2 regions of the Kosakonia sp. MUSA4 genome follow, and region 1 is predicted to be linked to the other one. Evidence: predicted binding sites of a transcription regulator. Region 1 holds the regulator's gene; the other holds the start of a gene.

Region 1 (11,730 bases):
TCCACACCACCACCCACTTTAGCCAGCGCAACGACGGTCAGCACCGGCAGGCCTACGGCAGTAATCAGAAAACCAAATGCCGCGGTCCAGACATGTTCACCCGCCTGCAAGCCGACCATCGGCGGAAAAATGATGTTCCCTGCGCCAACGAACAAAGCGAAGGTCATAAAGCCCAGAGCAACTATGTCTCGTGGTTTTAAGTGATAGGTCATAATTTTACTGCCTGTGGATGTGGTGTTGTAAATAATGGTGAATTTTTCGCCTTCCCTGCCGAACAATAACGCGTGTAAACCGCGAAAAATCAGCGGGAAATGCTTAATACGCAACGTGGCGGAGTATAGTTTTTCGATTTACCACGTAAACATAGTCGGTCTGACAACGTCAGGGGCGCAATTTAAACGCTTATAACGTTTGAAGGCAAGATGGGATCGCAAAACCAGATGGATATGCTGGATCAAGAAAAATAACCAGTTCAATACTCCATTTATAAGAAAAACACATGGCTGATCATGCGAACAAAAAAGCATCACCCGTACAAAATAGGTTTCATCGCGGGGAAACAGCAGGAAATGGCGGCCTGTTTTGACAGGCCGCTGGAAAGATAAGCTGACAGGGGCGTCAGGCAGCAGGAGTTTTGGCAACCAGACGTTCCGGCAGAACAAAGCTAAAGCGCGTCCCTTTGCCTGGCGTACTCGCAATATCAAGGCGACTTTCGTGATGGTTGACGGCATGTTTAACGATCGCCAGCCCAAGTCCGCTACCGCCGGTTTGCCGGGAACGGGCTTTATCGACGCGGTAAAAACGCTCGGTCAGACGCGGAATATGTTCGGCGGCAATCCCCGGACCATTATCCTCCACGCTGAATTCCGCCCCCTGCGGCACATGCTGCCAGCGCACAATAATATGCGTTCCGGCGGGCGTATGGTTCACCGCGTTATACACCAGGTTGGAGATGGCGCTGCGCAATTGCTCCTCATTGCCAAGCACTTTTAAGGCGTTATCAACCTCAAATTCCAGGCTGTGCTTTTTTTGGCTGAGCGTCTGCGCTTCCCGTTCAACCAGGCGCAGCATCATCGGCACATCGATGGTCTCATTGGGCGGCAGCGTCGGCGCCGCTTCAATCTTCGACAGCGTCAGCAACTGGCGCACCAGCCCTTCCATGCGCGATGTTTGCTCTCGCATGGTATGCAGCGCTTTTTCGCGCGGCGCGCCTTCCAGCGTCTGCTCCTGCATCATCTCCAGGTAGCCTTGCAGCACCGTCAACGGCGTGCGTAGCTCATGGCTGACGTTAGCGAAAAAGTTACGTCGCGCGCCTTCCAGTTGGTGCATCTGCGTCACATCGCGCGCCACCAGCAGCAGTTGCTGTTCGCTGTAAGGCATCACGCGGATCTCCAGATGGCGCCCGCTGTTCAGTACCAGGTTCAGTGGCCGGGTAAACTCTTGTTTTTTAAGATACTGCGTAAATTCGGGGTAGCGCAGCAGGTTCAGGATGTTCTGCCCGTTATCATCCGGCCAACGCAGCCCCAGTAGCTGTTGTGCCAGGCCGTTACACCAGAAAATCGACCCTTCTTCGGTGGTGAGGATCACCGCATCCGGCAGCGATTCCGCACCGCTGCGAAAGCGTTTGATGAGATTACCCAGCTCGCGCCGCCGCTTTTTATTACGCATCTGCATCTGGTGCAGCCCGTATAACAGCGGCTCCCAGCTTCCCGTGCCGGGCGGTGGCGTCATACTTTTATCGACCCACAACCACCAGGAGAGGCGCAGTAAATTCCAGAAATGCCAGATCAACAGCCCGGTTACCGCGGCAAATAAAAACCAGGGCAGGTAACCGAAAATCGCGCCGAGTATAAAGGCGGGTAGACAACAAAGGAGGAGCTCCAGCACCAGCCTTTTCCATGACAGCCGTTCCAGCACGCGTCACACTCCTGTCAAATTTCAGAAACGGGTCGAAAAACGATATCCCGTGCCGCGCACCGTTTGCACCATACGATCGTGACCGCTGTGTTCCAGCGCTTTGCGCAGGCGACGAATATGGACATCAACCGTTCTGTCTTCGACGTAAACATTGGTTCCCCAGACATGGTTCAGCAGTTGTTCACGGCTGTACACGCGTTCCGGGTGAGTCATAAAGAAGTGTAAGAGTTTAAACTCTGTCGGCCCCATATCCAGCGGATTTTCGCCGGTCATCACGCGATGCGAAGAGGGATCGAGGCTAAGTCCCTGCATTTCAATCACTTCTTCCACCGCCATCGGCGAAATACGGCGCATAACCGCTTTAATACGGGCAACCAGCTCTTTCGGTGAGAAGGGTTTGGTAATGTAATCGTCCGCCCCGGTTTCCAGACCGCGCACGCGATCTTCCTCTTCACCACGCGCTGTCAGCATCATCACCGGAATATCGCGGGTCATGGCCTCACGTTTCAGGTGCTTAATAAACTGAATACCGGAACCGCCAGGCAACATCCAGTCCAGTAAAACCAGGTCTGGCCAGGGTTCGTTAAGTTGGTTCACCGCACTGTCATAATCTTCAGCTTCTACCGGTTGAAATCCATTTTGCTCGAGCACAAAGCACACCATTTCACGGATCGGTGCTTCATCTTCAACGACCAGAATTCGTCTCGCCATAATTCGCCCTGTTTTCTCATATAAGTCGTCTGTTTGTATAGCGGCGCCATTATGCGTCAGTTTTATGACAGATTTATGAATAACATGACCGCCAGATGACCCTGCCCGCAGCATTATGACAGCGTGAATATTCACGCAGTTAATGTCTCTAACACCCTGAATGTTATAATCGCGTTTATCCATTTTCGCCACGGAATCGCTATGCGCATTATTCACACTTCAGACTGGCATTTGGGTCAGAACTTTTACAGTAAAAGCCGCGCTGCCGAACATGACGCCTTTCTCGACTGGCTGCTGAATGCGGCAGAACAGCACCTGGCCGACGCCATTATTGTCGCAGGCGACATCTTTGATACCGGTTCCCCGCCCAGTTATGCCCGCGAGTTATATAACCGCTTTGTGGTGAAACTCCAGCAAACCGGCTGCCAGTTAGTGGTACTGGCGGGCAACCATGATTCCGTGGCGACGCTGAACGAATCGAAAGAGATCCTCGCTTACCTGAACACCACCGTGGTCGCCAGCGCTGGCGCCGCGCCTTTCTGGCTCAAACACCGGGATGGTACGCCCGGCGCCGTTTTCTGTCCGGTTCCATTTTTACGCCCGCGTGACATGGTCATCAGCCAGGCCGGATTATCAGGGCAGGAAAAACAGCAGCATCTGCTGGCGGCCATTACCGATTACTACCAGCAGCAGTATGACGCCGCCTGCATCCTGCGCGGCGAGCAGGCGCTGCCGATTATCGCCAGCGGCCATTTGACCACCGTTGGCGCCAGCAAAAGTGACGCCGTACGTGACATCTATATTGGCACACTGGATGCCTTCCCGGCGGAGAATTTCCCGCCAGCCGACTATATTGCGCTCGGACATATTCACCGGGCGCAGAAAATTGGCGGCCTGCAGCACATTCGCTACTGCGGTTCACCGATCCCGCTGAGTTTTGATGAAACTGGAAAGCGTAAAAGCGTCAATCTGGTCACCTTCAGCGACGGCAAGCTGACGGAAGTGACCGCGCTCGACATTCCGGCCACGCAGCCGCTGGCGGTGATCAAGGGCGATTTCGCCGAGATTTGCCGCCAGCTTGAGCAGTGGCGCGATGCGCCCGCCGACACGCCAGTCTGGCTGGATATTGAAATTGTAAGCCAAGAATATCTGGCTGATATGCAACGTAAAATTCAGCAAGTTACCGAAGATTTGCCCGTCGAAGTGCTGCTGGTGCGCCGCAGCCGCGAACAGCGGGAGCGGATCCTCGCCGGTGAGCTGCGGGAAACGCTCAGTGAATTGAAAGTGGAAGAGGTCTTCGCCCGCCGTCTGGCGCAGGAAGAGATCGATGAGAAGCAAACGGCGCGCCTGCAAGCTTTGTTCAGTGAAGCGCGCCAGGCGCTGGATGCGGAGAAAGAGGCATGAAGATCCTCAGTTTGCGGTTAAAAAACCTCAACTCGCTGAAAGGCGAATGGAAAATCGACTTTACCGAAGAGCCGTTCGCCAGCAACGGTTTGTTCGCCATTACCGGCGCGACGGGCGCAGGGAAAACCACCCTGCTCGACGCCATTTGTCTGGCGCTGTACCACGAAACGCCGCGCCTTAGCACCCTGTCACAATCGCAAAACGATCTGATGACCCGCGATACCGCCGAGTGCCTGGCGGAAGTGGAATTTGAAGTAAAAGGCATCGCTTACCGCGCTTTCTGGAGCCAGAGCCGCGCGCGCGGTCAGGCAGAGGGCAATCTGCAAGCGCCGCGCGTTGAGCTGGCGGCTTGCGCCGACGGCAAAATCCTCGCCGATAAAGTCAAAGATAAACTCGATCTCACCGCCTCATTAACCGGGCTGGATTACGGCCGCTTTACCCGCTCAATGCTGCTGTCGCAGGGGCAGTTTGCCGCGTTCCTCAATGCCAAACCGCGCGAACGCGCCGAGCTGCTGGAAGAGCTGACCGGCACGGAAATCTATGGTCAGATTTCGGCGATGGTGTTTGAGAAACATAAAGCGGCCAAAACCCGGCTGGAACAGCTACAGGCGCAGGCGGAAGGCGTAGTGCTGCTCAATGATGAACAGCGCCAGCAACTGAGTACAGGTTTGCAGGCACTTACTGACGAAGAAAAAACGCTGCTGGCCGGGCAACAAACCACGCAGGCGCAGGCGCAATGGCTAAACCGCGAAGCCGAACTACGCACCGCGCTCGGACGGGCGCAGGCCGCGCAGGTGCAGGCGCAGCAGGCGCTGGCTGCCGCACAGCCGCAGCTGGCGCGGCTTGCCCTGGCGCAACCGGCTCTGCAGTTACGTCCGCTGTGGGAACGCCTTGAAGAGCAACATAAAGCGCTGGCCCGCACCCGCAGCCAGAGTGAAGAAGTAAATGCTCGCTTACATGCCAGCCTGCTACAGCGCGCGCGTATCCGCGCAACCGCCGTCGGGCAGCATGCCAGTCTGCTGAGCCGTCAAAAAACGGTTGCCAGTTGGCTGACCGAACATGCCCGCTTTCAACAGTGGCACAGCGAGCTGACCGGCTGGCGCGTGCTGTTTAACCAACTGGAAGAGGAGAAAAAGCAGTGGCAAAGCCTGCAACAGCGCGTGCTGACACATCAGCAGAAATTGCGTGCGCTGCCGGAAGCCACGCTGGAACTGACAGCAGAAGAGACGGCTGCGGCAATGGCGCAGTGCGCACAGCATCGCCCGTTACGCCAGCAGCTCGCCGCCCTGCACGCTCGCTTCGCCCCGCTGCGTAAACAACTGAGCCTGCGCCAGCAAAGCCTGCGGGATCTGCAAGCCGAGCAGGAAAAGCTCAACGCAGAGCGGGAACAAAAGCGCGCGTTGTATAAAGAAAAGAACCAGTTGCTGACGGAAGTCACCACCATCTGCGAGCTGGAAAACACCATCAAAAGTCTGGAGAGCGAGCGCGCGCGCCTGCAGGCGGGTCAGCCCTGTCCGCTGTGCGGTGCTACGGAACATCCGGCGGTTGCGCACTACCAGACGATCGAGCCGGGAGTGAATCAGGCTCGCCGTCAGGTGCTGTCTGACGAAGTGCAAAAGGTAAAAGAAGAAGGCGTGGCGCTGGGCGAGCGGCTGAAAGGCTTAGCCGAGCGCTATGAAAAAGACGAGCGTGAAGTCCGCTCGCTCCAGCAGGATGAACAAACGGGATTGCAGGAGTGGGCCACGCTGTGCGAGCAGTTGAACGTCACGCTGGATCCGCACCGCGAATTGACCAGTTGGCAAAGCGCGCAGGATGCCTATGAACACCAGCTCTATCTGCTCAACCAGCGCCAGACATTACTTTTTCAAATCAATGAACTGCAACAGCAGAGCGAACAGTATCAGCAGGCTGTCACCACCCGCCGCGACACCTTAGCGGCGGCGCTGCGACAACTGGATCTGACTCTGCCGCCGGAAGGCGAAGAAGCCGCGTGGCTGGCAGCGCGCGCGCAGGAAGCGGAGCAATGGCAACAGCAGCAGCAACAGCAGACCGCGCTGCAAGAGCAGATCACCCAGCTTACGCCCATCCTCGATACGCTGCCCACAGACGAAACGCCCGCCGACGCGCAAAACGTGGCGCTGGAGGGCTGGCGCCAGGTGCATGACGGCTGCGTGTCGCTGCGAAGCCAATGGCAAACCCTGCACCAGCAACTGGCGCAGGAGAACGAAACGGCTGAAGCGCTGGAGAAACAGTTCGTTGCGGCGCTGGAAAACAGCGTCTTTGCCGATAAACACGCGTTTCTCAGCGCACTGCTTTCCGATGATGAACACCAGCGGCTGGAGCAGTTGCGCCAGAAGCTCGACGCCGATTGCCAGCAGAAACAGGCGCTGGCCGCCAGCGCCGAACAAGCCGTTACCGCCCATCGGGCGCAGCCGCCTGCCGGGCTGGAGGAAAACGCCACAGCCGACAGCATCGCGCAGGCGCTGGAACAGGTTTCACGTCAACTGCGCGAAAACACCACCCGCCAGGGGGAACTTCGCCAGCAGTTAAAACAGGATGGCGATAACCGTACGCGCCAGCAGGCGGTGTTGCAGGAGATCGAGCAGGCCAGTGCGCTGTATGACGACTGGGGCCATCTCAATGCGCTTATCGGCTCGAAAGAGGGAGATAAATTCCGCAAATTTGCGCAGGGGCTGACGCTGGATAACCTCGTCTGGCTGGCGAACAACCAGCTTACCCGTCTGCACGGCCGTTATCTGCTGAAACGCAAAGCCAGCGAGGCGCTGGAGCTGGAAGTGGTGGATACCTGGCAGGCGGATGCGGTGCGCGATACGCGTACGCTCTCCGGCGGTGAAAGCTTCCTTGTCAGCCTTGCGCTGGCGCTGGCGCTGTCGGATTTGGTCAGCCATAAAACCCGCATCGATTCGCTGTTCCTTGATGAAGGCTTTGGCACGCTGGACAGCGAAACGCTGGATACCGCGCTCGACGCCCTCGATGCGCTGAATGCCAGCGGCAAAACCATCGGCGTGATCAGCCACGTCGAAGCGATGAAAGAGCGGATCCCGGTGCAGATCAAGGTGAAGAAAATCAACGGGCTGGGTTACAGCAAGCTCGACGGGAAATATGCGGTTTCGTAGGTATTGAACCGTTATCCGGCGAAAGAAGCCGCCACCGGTTGTTTTGCCGGCTGGCGGCTTCGCCTTATCTGGCCTGCGAAGCCGCTGTTCCGCCTGCGGTTTTACTCGCCCTGCGGCCACAGCCAGGCCGCGCCGCGCACGCCGCTGGAGTCGCCATGCAACGCTTTGCGGATCGGCGTTTCGCATTCGCCGCCAAACACCCAGTTGCGCACCAGCACAGGAACGGTCTGGTACAGCCTGTCGACATTGCTCATGCCGCCGCCGAGGACAATCACATCCGGATCGAGAATATTGACCACGTGCGCCAGCGACTTCGCCAGCCGCAGCTCATAACGGCCGAGCGCCAGTTCAGCCACCGCATCCTGCTCGCCAACCAGACGCATAATCTCATTACCTTTTAGCGCATTGCCGCTTAAGCGCTGATAATCCGTGGCAAAGCCGGTGCCGGAGATAAAGGTTTCGATGCAGCCTTGCTTGCCGCAGTAACAGGGTACTTCGGCGCGATACCGCAGTTCGTCATCGTCCATCCACGGCAGCGGATTATGCCCCCACTCGCCCGCCGTGCCGTTACCGCCAGTATGCACATGTCCGTTGATCGCCACGCCGGAACCGCAACCGGTGCCAATGATCACCGCGAACACCGTTTGCGCCCCGGCCGCGGCGCCATCGACCGCTTCAGACACCGCCAGGCAGTTGGCATCGTTGGCCAGCCGCACTTCCCGTTGCAGCCGCTGGCTTAAATCTTTGTCGAACGGTTTACCGTTCAGCCAGGTGGAGTTGGCGTTTTTCACCACGCCGGTGTAGGGCGAAATGGAACCGGGGATCCCCATGCCGACGGTTCCCCGCTGACCGGTCTCTTTTTCCGCCAGATCCACCAGCGTCGCAATCAACTCTATGGTTTGCAGATAGTCGCGCGGCGTGGCCTGCCGATGGCGGAAAAGTTCTTCGCCGCGCTCGCCCAGCGCAATAATCTCTGTTTTTGTACCACCTAAATCGATACCGATACGCACATCAAACTCCTCATGGTGGACCACGCATTAGCAATGCAAGGCGGACAACAATTCGCTATCATGCCCGCTGCATTTAACGACAAGGCCGTGGAAAAAAATCATGCTGTGGTTCAAAAATTTAATGGTATACCGTCTCAGCCGCGATGTGGCGCTGCGAGCGGAAGAGATGGAAAAACAGCTTGCCCCACTATCGTTTACTCCATGCGGTAGTCAGGATATGGCGAAAACCGGATGGGTTCCACCGATGGGTTCACACAGCGACGCGCTGACCCATACCGCCAATGGTCAGATTATTATCTGCGCCCGAAAAGAAGAAAAAATTCTGCCGACGCCGGTGGTTAAACAGGCGCTGGAAGCGAAAATCTCCCGTCTTGAAGCCGAACAGGGCCGCAAGCTGAAGAAAACAGAAAAAGATTCGCTGAAAGATGAAGTACTGCATTCGTTGCTGCCGCGCGCGTTTAGTCGTTTCAGCCAGACCATGATGTGGATCGACACCGTTAACGGCTTAATTATGGTTGACTGCGCCAGCGCCAAAAAAGCGGAAGATACGCTGGCGCTGCTGCGTAAAAGCCTCGGTTCGCTGCCGGTTGTGCCACTGGCGCTGGAAAACCCGATTGAGCTGACGCTGACCGAGTGGGTACGTTCCGGCAACGTGGCGCAGGGTTTCCAACTGCTGGACGAAGCAGAACTGAAAGCGATGCTGGAAGATGGCGGCGTGATCCGCGCGAAAAAACAGGATTTGGTGAGCGACGAAATCGCGGTGCACATTGAAGCCGGGAAAGTGGTGACCAAGCTGGCGCTCGACTGGCAGCAGCGCATCCAGTTTATGATTTGCGACGACGGTTCAGTGAAACGCCTGAAGTTTTGCGACGAGATTCGCGATCAGAACGAAGATATCGACCGGGAAGATTACGCCCAGCGCTTTGATGCCGATTTTATTCTGATGACCGGCGAGCTGGCGGCATTGATTCAAAATCTGGTAGAAGGTTTGGGCGGCGAAGCTCAGCGCTAAGTCTTCAGCAAAAGAGAAACGCCCGGGTTTTCCGGGCGTTTTGCATTACAGGTAGCGGCAGAGATAGGAGCTTGGCTCGGCGACCTGCAAATGGAATTCACTCTGGCCAGGCACATTGAATACTTCACCCGCCGTGTAAGTTTTCCACTCGGTTTCCCCTGGCAGCAAAACATTCAGCGCCCCGCTGACCACCGTCATCTCTTCCGGCTGCGCGGTACTAAATGTGTATTCCCCTTCCGCCATTACACCCACGCTGGCACGGCCAGTGCTGCTGCTGGTAAAACCAATGGATTTCACTTTACCGGAAAAGTATTCGTTACTTTGAAGCATGACTGGCCCTTATAAAGAAAATGTATGAAAAGCCACTATAGGGGCCGGTATTCACTTCTGTCACGCGAAATTGCACAGCGCTGCGACTAGACCAGCAGTTCAGATGCGAGGCGCGCCACCAGTACGTTAGACAATAATACCGGGACATCCAGCGCCTTCTGGAGCAAATCACGGTGCTGCTGATGGAAGCCAAGACAATCCAGCATCAACACATCCGCACCGCGCTCCAGCAACGCTCGTCCGGCATCAATAAATTCTCTTTCTGTCGTGAGGAAAGGATGCGCCAGTTCGTAATACGGCTCTTTTTCCAGAACCGTCCACTTTTTCTTCTGCTGCGCCATCAGTTCCGGTACCGGAACAATTACCCCAACCTGATGCCCGTCGACAATTGACGCCACCAGCGGCGGAATAATGCGCTGCGGTTCGATTAAAATCGCATTGCGCGTTACAAATCCCCGAATATCGGCGGTGCTCATGAGCAGAATGACATCGTAGCCCTGGTTATCCAGCACTTCGATAACGTTCTGCAAATCACGCTCCACCCGGGCACGGGAGAGCATGCCGAGGCTGTCATCGCGCAATTGCATCGGAATCGCAAACTCGCCAGCTTCTGCGCCGTACTCCTCACGCACCTCTTGTGGGTCCATCTTCCCCAGCAGGCTGATATGCGTGATCTGCTGCTCTGAAACATGCTCCGTCAGGAGCGGTAAGATAGCTTGCACCGGCACTACACCAATGGTCAGGATAGCCAAAGTCGCACTCATTTCTACTTCCCGCCTTTCAATACTACTCGTTCTTATTTGCTCTCTTTACACGGCAGTACAGCTTATGCCGTGTAAAGAGAACATCACACTCCCGTGTTCAAATAAATTCCAGCAACCATGCAATAGTAACCGTTGAACAGCGTTAAGCCAGTCAAAAAATGTGATGCAAGTCCGTTTCTGTAATGTTCAGGCGCTCAGTCAGAATAATCGTCGCCCGACTTAGCTTTTGTCAGGATCTTCATAACGCCTTTTGGCGTCGAGCGCTTCTTGCTCGGTGGGGTGTTCGCTGATCAAGGAGTCCGGTTTCGGATGATCGGCGCGTAATTGATACCAGGTGACGGTCGGGTTTCCCGTGCCTTTTTCAATCGCAACAATGCGGGCTTCACGCGGATAAGGCGGTTTTGTCGGCATAGCTCTTCCTCATTTTCCGGTCGAGCTATAAGTATAGACAATCGTTTCGCTAACTGGCGCGCGCCAGCTGTAATGCGGCCTCAATATCAGACACCACCTGATCGGGCGACTGCGCCGCATTCACCACGTGGTGCGCCGCTTCGCGATACAGCGCATCGCGAAGCGCCAGCACTTCGCTGACTTCTTCGCTAATCGGCTTACCGGTCAGCGTCGGTCGTTGTCCCTCTTCCGGAAAGGCTTCCAGCCTGTCCGCCAGCACCGCGACAGGCGCGCAAAGGTAAACGACGATGCCTTTTTCGCGCATAAAGTGCCGATTATATTCACTTAAAATAATACCGCCGCCGGTGGCAATCACCCGCGCGGGTGCGGTGACGGTTTTCAGCGCTTCAGTTTCCCAGGCGCGGAACGCCTCCCATCCGTCACGGGCAACGATATCCGCGATGGTCTGTTGAGCCGTTTCCTGTAACCAGAAATCGGTATCGATAAATTGACATCCCTGCGCCAGCGCCAGCGCCTGGCCCACAGTGGTTTTACCGCAACCGCGTGCGCCGACTAAAAAAATGGGTAGCGTCATGAGCAGGTGTTCCCTCCAGGTCCCACGCGAGGAGGGACGGAAAATAAGACAGCGATGATATCATCAAGCGAGTACAATACTAATCGTAAATATAACGTTACACATTAATGTCACCCGGGGCATGGACTACAAATGAAACCTGATTTGACATAGGTTCAACCTGTAAAGATTCCGTGGCGACAGTGTAGCGGCAACCTTACTGAATCTACTTAAGGCTGGCAAGTCTACGAAGCGGCAAACAGTAGCATATCCTGCCTGCCGATTCCGAATTTACTCCAGCTGACGGCGTTTAACTTCCAGCAGCCATTTATCAAGCTGGGCGGCAAACTGCTGCCGATCCCGCTGCGACAGGCTATCCGGGCCGCCGGTCTGAATCCCGCTGGCGCGCAGCGTATCCATAAAGTCGCGCATCGTCAGCCTTTCGCGTATGGTCGCTTCAGTATAGCGTTCACCACGCGGG
Region 2 (11,730 bases), 2.1 Mb from region 1:
AGCGCCAGACTGGTGCATATTGATGTGCTGCCCGCCTATGAAGAGCGCAACTATATTCCGGATGTTGAGCTGATTGGCGACATCGCCAGCACGCTGGACAAACTGGCAGCGAAGATTGAAAAACCGCTCATCCTCACCCCGCGCGCGTCGGAGATTTTGATTGATCGCTGCAACCAGCGCGATTTGCTCAATCGCAAAGGCGCACAGCTTAACCAGTTCGCCATTCATCCGCTGCGCATTGTGCGGGCGATGCAGGACATCGTGAATAGCGACGTGACGCTGACGGTCGATATGGGCAGTTTTCACATCTGGATCGCTCGCTATCTCTACAGCTTCCGCGCTCGTCAGATGATGATTTCTAACGGTCAACAGACGATGGGCGTCTCCTTGCCGTGGGCGATTGGTGCCTGGCTGGTTAACCCCGGGCGCAAAGTGGTGTCGGTTTCCGGCGATGGCGGTTTTCTGCAATCCAGCATGGAGCTGGAAACCGCTGTGCGCCTCGGCGCGAATGTGCTGCACATCATCTGGGTGGATAACGCCTACAACATGGTGGCGATTCAGGAAGAGAAAAAATACCAGCGTCTTTCCGGGGTGAATTTCGGGCCGGTGGATTTTAAAGCCTATGCCGAAGCGTTTGGCGCGAAAGGTTTTGCCGTCGGGAGCACAGCGGAACTTGAACCGACCCTGCGTGCAGCGATGGACACAGATGGCCCGGCAGTCGTCGCCATTCCGGTGGATTACAGCGATAACCCGCTGCTGATGGGCCAGCTCAACCTTAACCAGATTCTTTGAATAACCAAGGAGAAGTGATGAAAAAAGTCGCATTCGTGACCGGTGCCGGTCAGGGAATTGGTAAAGCCATTGCGCTGCGTCTGGCGAAAGATGGTTTTGCCGTCGCCGTTGCCGACTATAACGCCGCCACCGCCAAAGCCGTGGCCGACGAGATCAACAGCCATCAGGGCAGCGCGATTGCTGTGACAGTCGATGTTTCCGATCGCGAACAGGTTTTTGCCGCGGTGGAAGAGGCCAGAAGCAAGCTAAAAGGCTTTGATGTCATCGTCAATAATGCGGGCGTTGCGCCTTCAACGCCTATTGAATCGATCACCCCGGAAGTGGTGGATAAGGTTTATAACATCAACGTCAAAGGCGTGATTTGGGGGATTCAGGCGGCGGTCAGCGCTTTTAAAGCGGAAAAACACGGTGGCAAAATCATCAATGCCTGCTCACAGGCCGGGCATGTCGGCAACCCGGAACTGGCGGTTTACAGCTCAAGCAAATTCGCCGTGCGCGGTTTAACCCAGACCGCCGCGCGCGATCTGGAGCCGCTGGGCATTACGGTTAACGGTTACTGTCCGGGAATTGTGAAAACCCCGATGTGGGCCGAAATCGATCGCCAGGTCTCTGAAGCCGCGGGCAAACCGCTCGGTTACGGTACCGAACAGTTCGCCAAACGCATCACGCTTGGGCGCCTGTCAGAACCTGAAGATGTGGCAGCTTGCGTCTCCTATCTTGCAGGGCCGGATTCAGACTATATGACCGGTCAGTCCCTGCTGATTGATGGCGGTATGGTATTTAACTAATACGTTTGATGGCTCGGACACAGCCTTGCCTCTGCGATCGCGCAGGGGCTTTTTTATATCCCGCAATGAAGGTCATTCTCATCTATAAACGTTTTAAATGAGGTGCGTCAGATGGCGAACCTATATCGCCAGCTGTTCGCGACAATGATCAGCTGCGGTATATGCGATTTTCGGCAATCCAGCGCAAAAATTCTCGTTTGGGTTATGGAAGCGTTTGCGCTTAACTGAAAAGGTCAACCCTTAACCGGAGAACACGCGGATGAAGAAAATATTGCAACAGTGGCTTGAGCGACTTGCTCCTGTGCTGCCAGTACAGGTGGAGGAGGGGGAATATGATTCTGGTCGCCATGTGGCGCTGATGATCCCATTCGGTCTGCTCTACGGCCTTGATTATCATCCTTCTGTATGGATTTACGATGAAAAATGAGCGCTTCCATCTGGTGATGCGCTACAGCTACTGGAATGAACTGTGCGTACCGGATTAGAACCCGCCCGAAAACAGGCGGGTTTTTTATTTTCTTACCCCACCAAAATCCATTTTGAAATTGCGTTTCACCTCTCATTTCTGCCTTTTTAGGAGATTTTTTTCTACACCCTTAGCCTTCGGTCACAATTCAAACACCTTATCTTGTATGGTAGTAGACACAAAAACCGTAAGGGCGATACCGTGAAAGCCGTGATGTATTTGCCTAAACGATCCCGGCTTCAGGCTGGACATGGTTGAACGAAGATTCGCTTACGGAGTTTTGATGTCCATGACAAATAAACAACAAACTCATTGGGTTAACGGTTTCCCGCTGGCGGGTAAGCTGCATAAACGCGGAGAGATACTATGATCCGCAAAAACCGGAAAGTCACCATTCCCGTCAGTATCGGCTACGGCATGACGGATATTATGGGCGGCGGCGCATTTACCGTTATTGGTGCATGGTTACTCTTTTTCTATACCACCTTCGTGGGCTTGTCGCCGATTGAAGCAGCTTCGATCGTGGCGATTGCCCGTATTGTTGATGCTATCGTCAGCTTATTTATGGGGCGCTTTACCGACCATTTTTACAAAAACTATTTCGGCAAGAAATTTGGCCGCCGCCGGTTTTTCCTGTTGATCGGCGCGCCATTAATGCTGGTTTATATTTTGTTATGGCTCGACGGGATGAGTTTTCTCTTTTATCTCGCCGTGTACCTGGCATTTGAAGTTATTGCGGCAATGGTGCTTATTCCCTGGGAAACGCTGCCTTCGGAAATGACCAAAGACTTTAATGAGCGCACCAAACTTTCCACCTGTCGTATGTTTCTTTCCGCTGCCGGTACATTTCTCGCCACGTTTATTCCCGGCGTGTTGATTGGTTGGCTGGGGGAGAAAAACGCCGATGCCTACCTGATTAACGGTATCGTTTTTGCCGTGCTGTTTATGCTCTGCGTGTTTATTTCCTGGCGAGTCACCTGGGAACGTGAATTAACGCCGGAAATGCTGGCGGAGATGGAAAAAGGCTACCAGCCGACCAGCGCGAGCCAGAAATTGCAGGCGCTTTTCACCCTGTTTAAAGATTACGCTTCAACGCTCAAAGTGCGGGCTTTTCGTAAACATCTGGCTATCTATCTGTTCTCATTCACAGCAAAAGATGTCTATAACACGGTGTTTGTTTTCTTCTGCGTCTACTGCCTGCACGTCTCCTCTTCACTGGCGGGAACCCTGCTGTCGATGAGTATCGTCGGGCTGCCGGTAACGCTGGCGGCGGGTGTGGCGATGATTAAATATGGCCCATCGCGGCTTTATGTTTTCGCCTACAGCGTGATGATTCTGTGCCTGGGCGGTTTCTTCCTGGTGTACCAGTTCCCGACGGAGAACAAAGTGGTATTGCTGGTGATTCTTGCCGGGGTGTATCAGGTTGGCCGCTGTGTGCTGGAGTTCACGCCGTGGAACGTTTTCCCGTTCATTCCGGATATTGACGAAATGATTTCCGGTCAGCGCCGGGAAGGGCTGTTTGCCGCCGTCATGACCTTCTCACGCAAAACCACCGTCGCGATTGCCACCTTTATTGTCGGTCTGTTGCTGCAAAGCGGCGGCTTCGTTAAAGGCAGCCAGGTACAGCCGCAGGAAGCGGTGACCACCATTGTGATGTTGCTGTTTGTCGGTACCGTTGGGTTATTACTGGTGGCATTGTGGCAGGCGCTGACATTCCATTTGAATAAGCGCACGCATAAGATTTTCGTTGATGAACTTGATCGTCTGAAAGCGAACGGTCTGAAACAGAATGTTGCGCCGCAAGCGCGCGCGGTGGTGGAAGATCTGACCGGTTATGCCTATGAAAAACTATGGTGTAAAGATTCTGCGGGCCAGTCTGAGCCGGTCATGCTAAATAACGCTATGGCACTACGGAAATAACCGGCGTAAGTAAAGCGCCGCCCGGAAAATAACAGGATGGAAAGTCTTCCGGGCGGCGATAAATAGCGTCAGCGTCGCCTTGTGGAAAATGTAACAATATGGTCATGCGTAGAAAAATACACTTACACTCTTTCGGCGCTTTTGTCATATAGCTGCGATTTTTTCACTATCTAATAATCCCCGGCTACTGCAACTTCGCTCAATCTATGATTGCCGGGTTGCACATTTTAACCCTTAGGTTAATTTCATTTTTATTTCGCTTTTCATTCACTCCTCCGGGTTACTGCCCGGAGTTTTTTTTATGCTGGTTGATGCCGCTCTATTTTTTGTCATGACACAAAATTGTCATATAAGCGCTCTATCCTTCCCTCCGTCCGCAAAATTATTCAAAAATCTATCAACTTTTTCGTTTTTGGAGAGATTATGGCAACGTTTAATGCATCTGTTCGCCTGATGGCCGCAGCACTTGCGCTTTCTACGACTACCGTTTTCGCAGCAACCAATGTGACTGGCGCAGGCGGTACTTTCCCCGCTCCGGTATACGCAAAGTGGGCCGCTGAATATCAGAAACAAGTGGGTTCTCAGGTCAACTATCAGGGGATTGGTTCTTCTGGCGGTATCAAACAGATCATTGCAAAAACCGTTGATTTCGGTGCATCCGACGCCCCGATGAGCGATGACGATTTGGCAAAAAATGGCCTGTTCCAGTTCCCGACAGTGATCGGCGGTGTGGTGCTGGCGGTGAACATCCCGGGTGTGAAATCCGGCGAGCTGACTCTGGATGGTAAAACGCTGGGTGATATCTACCTGGGCACCATCAAAAAATGGAACGATCCGGAAATCACTAAGCTGAACCCAAAAGTAAAACTGCCGGACACCAATATCAACGTTGTGCGTCGTGCAGATGGCTCCGGTACGTCATTCGTCTTCACCAGCTACCTGTCTAAAGTGAACGCAGACTGGGCAAGCAAAATCGGTAAAGGTTCAACCGTTAACTGGCCGGTTGGTCTCGGCGGTAAAGGCAACGACGGCGTGGCCGCTTTTGTACAGCGCCTGCCTGGTTCCATTGGTTACGTGGAATACGCCTATGCCAAACAGAACAACCTGACCTGGACCAAACTGTTTGATGCCGACGGCAAAGTGGTTGAACCGTCGCAGCAGAGCTTCAGCAACAGCGCTAAAGGGGCTGACTGGAGCAAATCTTTCGCCCAGGATCTGACCTTCCAGAAAGGCAAAGACGCGTGGCCGATCTCCTCCACGACCTTTATCCTGGTCTACAAAAAACAGGATGACGCAGCGAAAGGCGCAGAAGTGCTGAAATTCTTCGACTGGTCTTACAAAAACGGTAGCGCGATTGCGAGCAGCCTCGATTATGCGCCGCTGCCAGATTCTGTAACCAGCCAGGTTCGTGCCGCCTGGAAAGCGAATGTCAAGGACGCTTCCGGCAAAGCGCTGTTCTGATTTTCTCTCACCATGCAAAAAAGCCCGATACTTGCGTACCGGGCTTTTTTTATTGCCAACGCGCGCTATTAACGGGCGCTTTCAAGCTTCCAGAGTGCCGGAGCGCTGACCGGATCCCAGCCGACAATAGCGCTGTGCGCTTGCAGGCAGGAATAGGTTTTGCCGTTGAACGACACGCGATCGCCAGCTTTATATACGGTGCCTTCTGCCCACGGCGCAAGGTCACCCGGTGCTGGCGTTTCTTCCGCATCATCCGTTAACGTTTTCACATTCAGCGAAGCGCTGAGCTCTGACACTAAACCGTTGCTGAGCTCTGCCGCGACCTGGTAAACGTACGCAGTGCCTGGCTTCAGATTGCTGTCGGTAAACGACTCTGACTGCGGGCTTTCGAGCAGTTCACCATTACGGTATACCTGATAGCGAGCGACATCCCCGGCCACTTTTTTCCAGCTTAAAGTGACGGTGGTGGTGGTGATATTGCTGGCCTGAACGTTCTGCGGAACGCCCGGTTTTTCGGACGGGGTTTCATCCCCTTCCTGGCTGATCGAGCACTGGCCATTCTCCTGCTGAATGAAAATATGCACCGGTGCCGCACCGTCCAGGCTGCTGAGCTGATCCTGGATCAGCGTTGCACAATCCATACCTGCACCATTTTCAAATGCGGCCTGCTGCACCTGGCTACCCGGCATCAGCGCGATTTTAGCGTTCGGCTCCAGCCAGTCGTGCGAGACGATCGTGCCCACATTATCCGCCACGGAGAGGAACAGACGTTGGTCGTCACTGTTAGTGAGCGTGGAAACCAGCGACTCGTCAATGGCGCTCTTCTCGGCAAACTGGGTGACCGGCAGTTCCACCATCAGCGCTTCCAGAACTTTGGCAAAATCGTGAGACCAGGAAATCTCGCCGTTTTTCGCCAGTTCATCGAAGCGGGCCATCGCGGCAGGCTTGGCTTTCGCCATCTCTGCATTGCTGTAGAAACCATAGCGTGCCAGCAGATCAACGTAGTTGCTGACATCAAGGCGCGTCAGTTGCGTTTCATAGCGGGTTTCTTCTTTCAGGCTTGCTTCGTTAAGCATTTGAGTGACATACGGGATCTGGCGAATATAGCGAGTGCCGAAATCATTCAACTGAACGAAACAGGCCGGATCGCTCTCCAGATGATCTGTCAGCGCCATACAATGCTGGAAACTTTGCTCGCTTTTCAGCAGCAGTTCTTTCACGGAGTACGGGCCACGGTTGTACATGTAGCTCATTACCATCGCTAATGTATCTTTATCTTTACTGCCCTGAATAAAGTCCTGAATACGCACTGTCGTATCGGTCTTATTTTTATCCCACGGCAGAGAACCGGTATTAATTCCAATCACCGAACCGTTATAAAATCCGCTGGTTACGGCTGAACCAATAATATTGCGTGCCGGGCCGGAGAAGGAGTCGAGGATTTTTTTCGGCTGCATCATGCCAAAAATACGCGGGAAACCGCCGCCGCCCGTTCCCTGCAATTCACTCCAGGCGCTGCCCGGATATTCAATTTGCAGCACGCCGTCATCCCCTTCTTCCGATGGCGCCGGAAGATCGCGGCCTAATGAGCTTTCCTGAAGCCCTTTAGAGACAAAGTAGTTCGGCCCCATATTTCGTGCGAAATAGTTACCAAAGCTCTCACCCACGCCGAAAGGACGCTGCAAATCAAAGGTACCGTTCTCTTTGTCCAGCCCGAACTGCATCTGGATCATGGTGCTGACATAGGCCTGCGCGAAGGCCATGGCCCACAGTTTATGTTCAACCATGGTGGCATCGGAGCTATCACCCAGCAGATCCAGTTTCACCACGCCGGAACGATCTTTTTTCCAGTCAAGGTCATGATGTTCGCAGTTATCCAGATCGATTTCATAACGGCCTTCACTGTCTTGCTTAATATTGCAGTGATACGGCAGCGACAATTTATCCGCCAGATGCAGGTCATAATCAATCTGGCCTGAGGAATCTTTGGGTAATAACTGACGATACATATCAAGAGAGATATTTTCGGTAGCCAATGCATTATTGGCACTGAAAAGCGCCACGGCCAGCGCGATAATTTTAATTTTCATGGATAACCCTTTCCTTGCGTTAAATAATGGTGGGAGTTTACTGGCAAGAAAAACGAGAGAATATGAGTAGAGGGCGCAACGAATATCAGTAATTTCTTCAGAGGATAAGAAATATAATTATCGGCAGGGAAGTATTCTTTTGTAGCTAAACGGGTTTAACGATGGTCAGGCTGCGGTGGGGAAGGCCGGTTCGCGGCACTACATGAAAAGAAGCTGCGTGCTATGGGGCCAGGAAATGACCCCGATAAAACAGTTTAATCCTTTTTTTGCGCTTTGCTGCCTGAGGCCGAATGGCGTCTTTTTTTAACCAAAAAATAAATAAAGAACACAATTGCTGCACCGGTAATCATTCCCAACGTATGCATTTCCCCTCCTGATTGGTTAATGTTGCTAATGGTCGAAAGCCATCGCGTTTGTAAACACTGCGGAAGTAAACCCGCTATTCCGACGTAGCACAAGCTTAATTGCAGCCAGTATTCATTTTTAAGTTTTTTTCTTACCGCAGCCAGCTGCTAATAGCCTGTAAGAGGAGCGCAACGGCAGACTTAAAAAATTTACAGAAAGAGATTAAACAATCCAGCGGCCTTGCCGATGATGTGTTACCGATAACATAAGGGTTTACGGAACACGCAGGTAAGGATCTATTAATGAAAAATATTTCTGTCAGGGTGGCGCTGTCAGGTGCAATATCGATATTTGTATTGATTATTGTGGCTATCTCATCTGTAGGTTTTTTCGCATTTACACGTTCAACAAACACGACTGAATTTATTCATAATTCTGACAGTCGGGTGATCCTGGTTAATGATATCTACAAAGACTCGGCCCGTACGCGTGCCGGTTTTGCGCTGGTCTATGCAAGCTTGTTAAAGGAGGGAAAAACTGAAGATTGGGTATTTAAAAATATTCAGACCACTCACGAAAGGATGCTGGTCAACCTGCGAAAATTTGAAACTCTACCGGTGATGGATAGCCGGGATGAAGAGATAAAAACCGAGCTGGTTACCTCGGCTGGCGCGCTGAATACACTCCTTGAAAAAGCTGAGCAACTGCTTAAGGCTGGGAACGTACAAGGTTACTACGACGTTAACGTACAGCAAATTGATAAAGCTGGCGGGCGTTTCTCAGCCGCGCTCGAAAAATATCAAAAAAGCACCAATGAAACTGTTAATAATTTGATGGATGAGCAACAAAGACAATACCAGCAGTTATTATGGGTGATGTTTGTGGGATTGTTGCTTGCTCTTTTAATTAGTGTTGCTGTTTTGTATGTTCTTCGTAATGTGATATTACGGCCGCTAAACAATGCTATTGAACATCTTGATACCGTCGCCAAAGGTGATTTAACAATAAATATTCAGGTGGCCGGTAATAATGAAATCGGCAAACTTCTCAACGCTATTCGTGGTATGCAGGAGAGCCTGCGCAATTTAGTGGCGCAGGTTCGAAACGGGGTGGATGAAATACATGTGGGTTCCCGGGAGATTGCCGCAGGGAATTTAGATCTTTCATCCCGCACGGAAGAACAGGCATCCTCGCTTGAAGAAACAGCGGCATCAATGGAACAGCTTGCCTCCATCGTGAAGCAGAATGCTGACAACGCGTACCAGGCGAATTTGCTGGCTCTTAAAGCGTCAGAAATTGCCGAATCGGGCGGAAAAGCGGTATCGGAAGTGGTGCAGACCATGGACGAAATTGCGACAAGCTCCAGCAAAATTGCTGACATTGTCTCCATGATTGACAGCATCTCTTTCCAGACCAATATTCTGGCACTCAATGCTGCCGTTGAAGCCGCCAGAGCCGGTGAGCAAGGGAAAGGTTTTGCGGTCGTTGCCAGTGAAGTGCGTACGCTGGCTCAGCGTTCCGCTTCAGCGGCTAAAGAGATTAAAGACTTGATCCAGAACTCAACGGACAGGGTCAACGCGGGGACTGAGCAGGTCGGGCGGGCGGGGGCTGCCATGCGCGAGATTGTGACGTCCGTTAAACATGTGACTGATACCGTTGCGGAAATATCACATGCTTCGCGCGAACAGGCCACCGGGATCGATCAGGTTAATCTTGCCGTTTCGCAGATGGATGGCGTCACTCAGCAGAACGCCTCGCTGGTTGAACAAGCCGCCGCCGCCGCCAATTCACTGGAGATGCAAGCCAGCGCGCTGGCGCAGGCAATATCCACTTTCCGTGTGAATAATGAAGCGGCCAGGCGTTCCAGCGACCAATTAACTGTGGCTTAAACTCCCTCATAACTTTCCCGTTTCTCTGTTATCTGTTCCGGCATGGGTTGCATGTGGTTAACCCGTGCCGCAGGGGAATATCGCGGTGCAGCAAAAAAAAGCGTTAATAATGAGGAAACGTGTCCTGGCGCATGACGTTATACCGAACATCAGACCCGCGAGCGCCGCGCGCTGTAACTGACTGTGATACTAAAAACCGGGTTTGCCATCATCCTGATGCCGCGCCGGGTTTTAGCGAAGGTTTATTCCTCTTCGTATGTTAGCGTCCCGATGACAGTAAAGCCGTTTTCCATACGCACCACTTTTTCGGGGGTAAAAGAATGGCCAGGGGCGAGGAGTATTTCATCCTCATCGTCCAGTGCGTTTGCTGATTCCCCTGACTCGGCTGCGTTCTTTATGCTTTTAACGCTAACGCCTGCGACATTTTTTGCCCTAAAGGAAAACATAATATTCTCTACTTCTAAGTCATCATCTTGCAGGAAATGCAATGCGTCTCGCCTTAGCACCTCAGATTCATCACTATTAGTAGTAAGATCAATCGTATAAAGGGGGCCACCTATTTCACTGAAGCAAAAATTATCAGCCACTTCATAACTTGAGGTTGTACTCAGAAATCCGTTAAAACGTAGCCCCTGTCCGTGCAGCAGAGATTGTGCGAGCAGACTTCCATTAACCTGAGTGCTTAAGGGTTGATCAAGACCTCCCGCTCCCTTAAACAGAGTGACGCCTGAAAGACGAGGCGCTGTTTTTAAAAAATGATCCAGCACTTTGGCCTGTCCTACTATCTCATTCTCCAGTCGACCGAGTGAATATTTCAAACCAAGCTCATCCATGATGATATTATCGTCATATTTAATGTTAAATTTTTTAAGAAAATAGTTTATGTTTTCATGTTTTTTAAATACATCATCCTGATTGCGAAGATACTCATCCAGCTTTGTATAACCGAGGCAGGCGATATTCATCAAATAATTATCACCGTATAAATCCTGATAAGCCAGAAGAGCACTATAGATGTCTCCAATATCATCACCTGAAAATGACCCAACATGCTCCAGTGTTTTTTGCTGAAGTTGGGCCAGTTTATTGGGATATTGGTTAAGTTCTGACATCATCATACGATGCATATCCTGGCTGGCGACTTCAGAGAGGTAACTTGATTCATCGACTAATAATCGCTTCGCAACACGAACAGGAATCATCATGTTGCCGCGATGTAACATTTCTTTTTCTATAGGGGATGGGAACGAAGAGACAAAGCCCGTAGTATTCATTGGGGTTAGTTCAACATATTGGTTTTTAATAAAAACATGGCTAAAGCCTGGCCGCTGCAGAATGGGATTGTTTTCCTGAGAATGATGAACAGGTGACGGAGAGTTTGAATGTTCAGACTGGTTATGGATATCATAAGCCGGGTTGTTGCTGGAAATATTTAGTGGCATATAAACCTCACTCTACCGTTATCTTTATTCTCTTCCATATGCAAGAGAGCCCGTTATCGCGACACCATATTGCAAACGCACTATTTTTTCAGGAATAAGGTAATGACCCGGTGCGAGAAGTATTTCATCTTCTGCATCCAGACTCTTATTAATACCTTCAGATCTAATCACATTTTTTAATGCTCTCATGCTTATACCCGCAACATTGGTTGCTTTAAATGAATATAAAATGTTTTCGATCTTTCCGTCAGGGGATTCAAGCGCATGCAATATGTCGCGTCTCAGCACCTCGGATTCATCACTCGTATCCATGAGATCAATACTGTAAATTGGTCTCCCTAATTCACTTGAACAGAATCGACGGGCGATCTCATAACTTGAAGTTGTGCTCAGAAAACCATTGAAATGCAATCCTTTCCCTTGTAAAAGAGAGTTAACCATTAATTTTCCGTCGACCTGGGTACTGAGAGAATTATTGAGGCCCGCCGCACCTTTAAGTAAAGGAATATCGTTCAGCCGCGGAGCTGTATGTAAAAA

Evidence for each region. Region 1 encodes PhoB, which activates phosphate uptake and scavenging genes when phosphate is short. Its sites were predicted from a motif close to CTGTCATAAAACTGNCNNAT; they were not measured.
Region 2: a site for PhoB is predicted at 4,298-4,317, ahead of pstS (phosphate ABC transporter substrate-binding protein PstS). Genes of this name have one in related genera too.

Annotation. Positions count from the first base shown of each region.
Region 1 covers NZ_CP025697.1:1,008,824-1,020,553, reverse strand. Annotated here, with positions in the region: gene brnQ (branched-chain amino acid transporter carrier protein BrnQ) at 1-212, opposite strand, end outside; gene phoR (phosphate regulon sensor histidine kinase PhoR) at 619-1,917, opposite strand; gene phoB (phosphate response regulator transcription factor PhoB) at 1,939-2,628, opposite strand; gene sbcD (exonuclease subunit SbcD) at 2,830-4,032, shown strand; gene sbcC (exonuclease subunit SbcC) at 4,029-7,169, shown strand; gene mak (fructokinase) at 7,271-8,179, opposite strand; gene rdgC (recombination-associated protein RdgC) at 8,280-9,191, shown strand; gene ppnP (pyrimidine/purine nucleoside phosphorylase) at 9,237-9,521, opposite strand; gene C0557_RS04750 (AroM family protein) at 9,608-10,285, opposite strand; gene yaiA (protein YaiA) at 10,505-10,696, opposite strand; gene aroL (shikimate kinase AroL) at 10,746-11,270, opposite strand; gene C0557_RS04735 (YaiI/YqxD family protein) at 11,541-11,730, opposite strand, start outside.
Region 2 covers NZ_CP025697.1:4,674,054-4,685,783, reverse strand. Annotated here, with positions in the region: gene alsS (acetolactate synthase AlsS) at 1-792, shown strand, start outside; gene C0557_RS22175 ((S)-acetoin forming diacetyl reductase) at 810-1,580, shown strand; gene C0557_RS22170 (hypothetical protein) at 1,840-2,007, shown strand; gene C0557_RS22165 (MFS transporter) at 2,413-3,966, shown strand; gene pstS (phosphate ABC transporter substrate-binding protein PstS) at 4,390-5,427, shown strand; gene C0557_RS22155 (carbohydrate-binding protein) at 5,496-7,517, opposite strand; gene C0557_RS27595 (methyl-accepting chemotaxis protein) at 8,165-9,751, shown strand; gene C0557_RS22145 (hypothetical protein) at 9,994-11,193, opposite strand; gene C0557_RS22140 (hypothetical protein) at 11,218-11,730, opposite strand, start outside.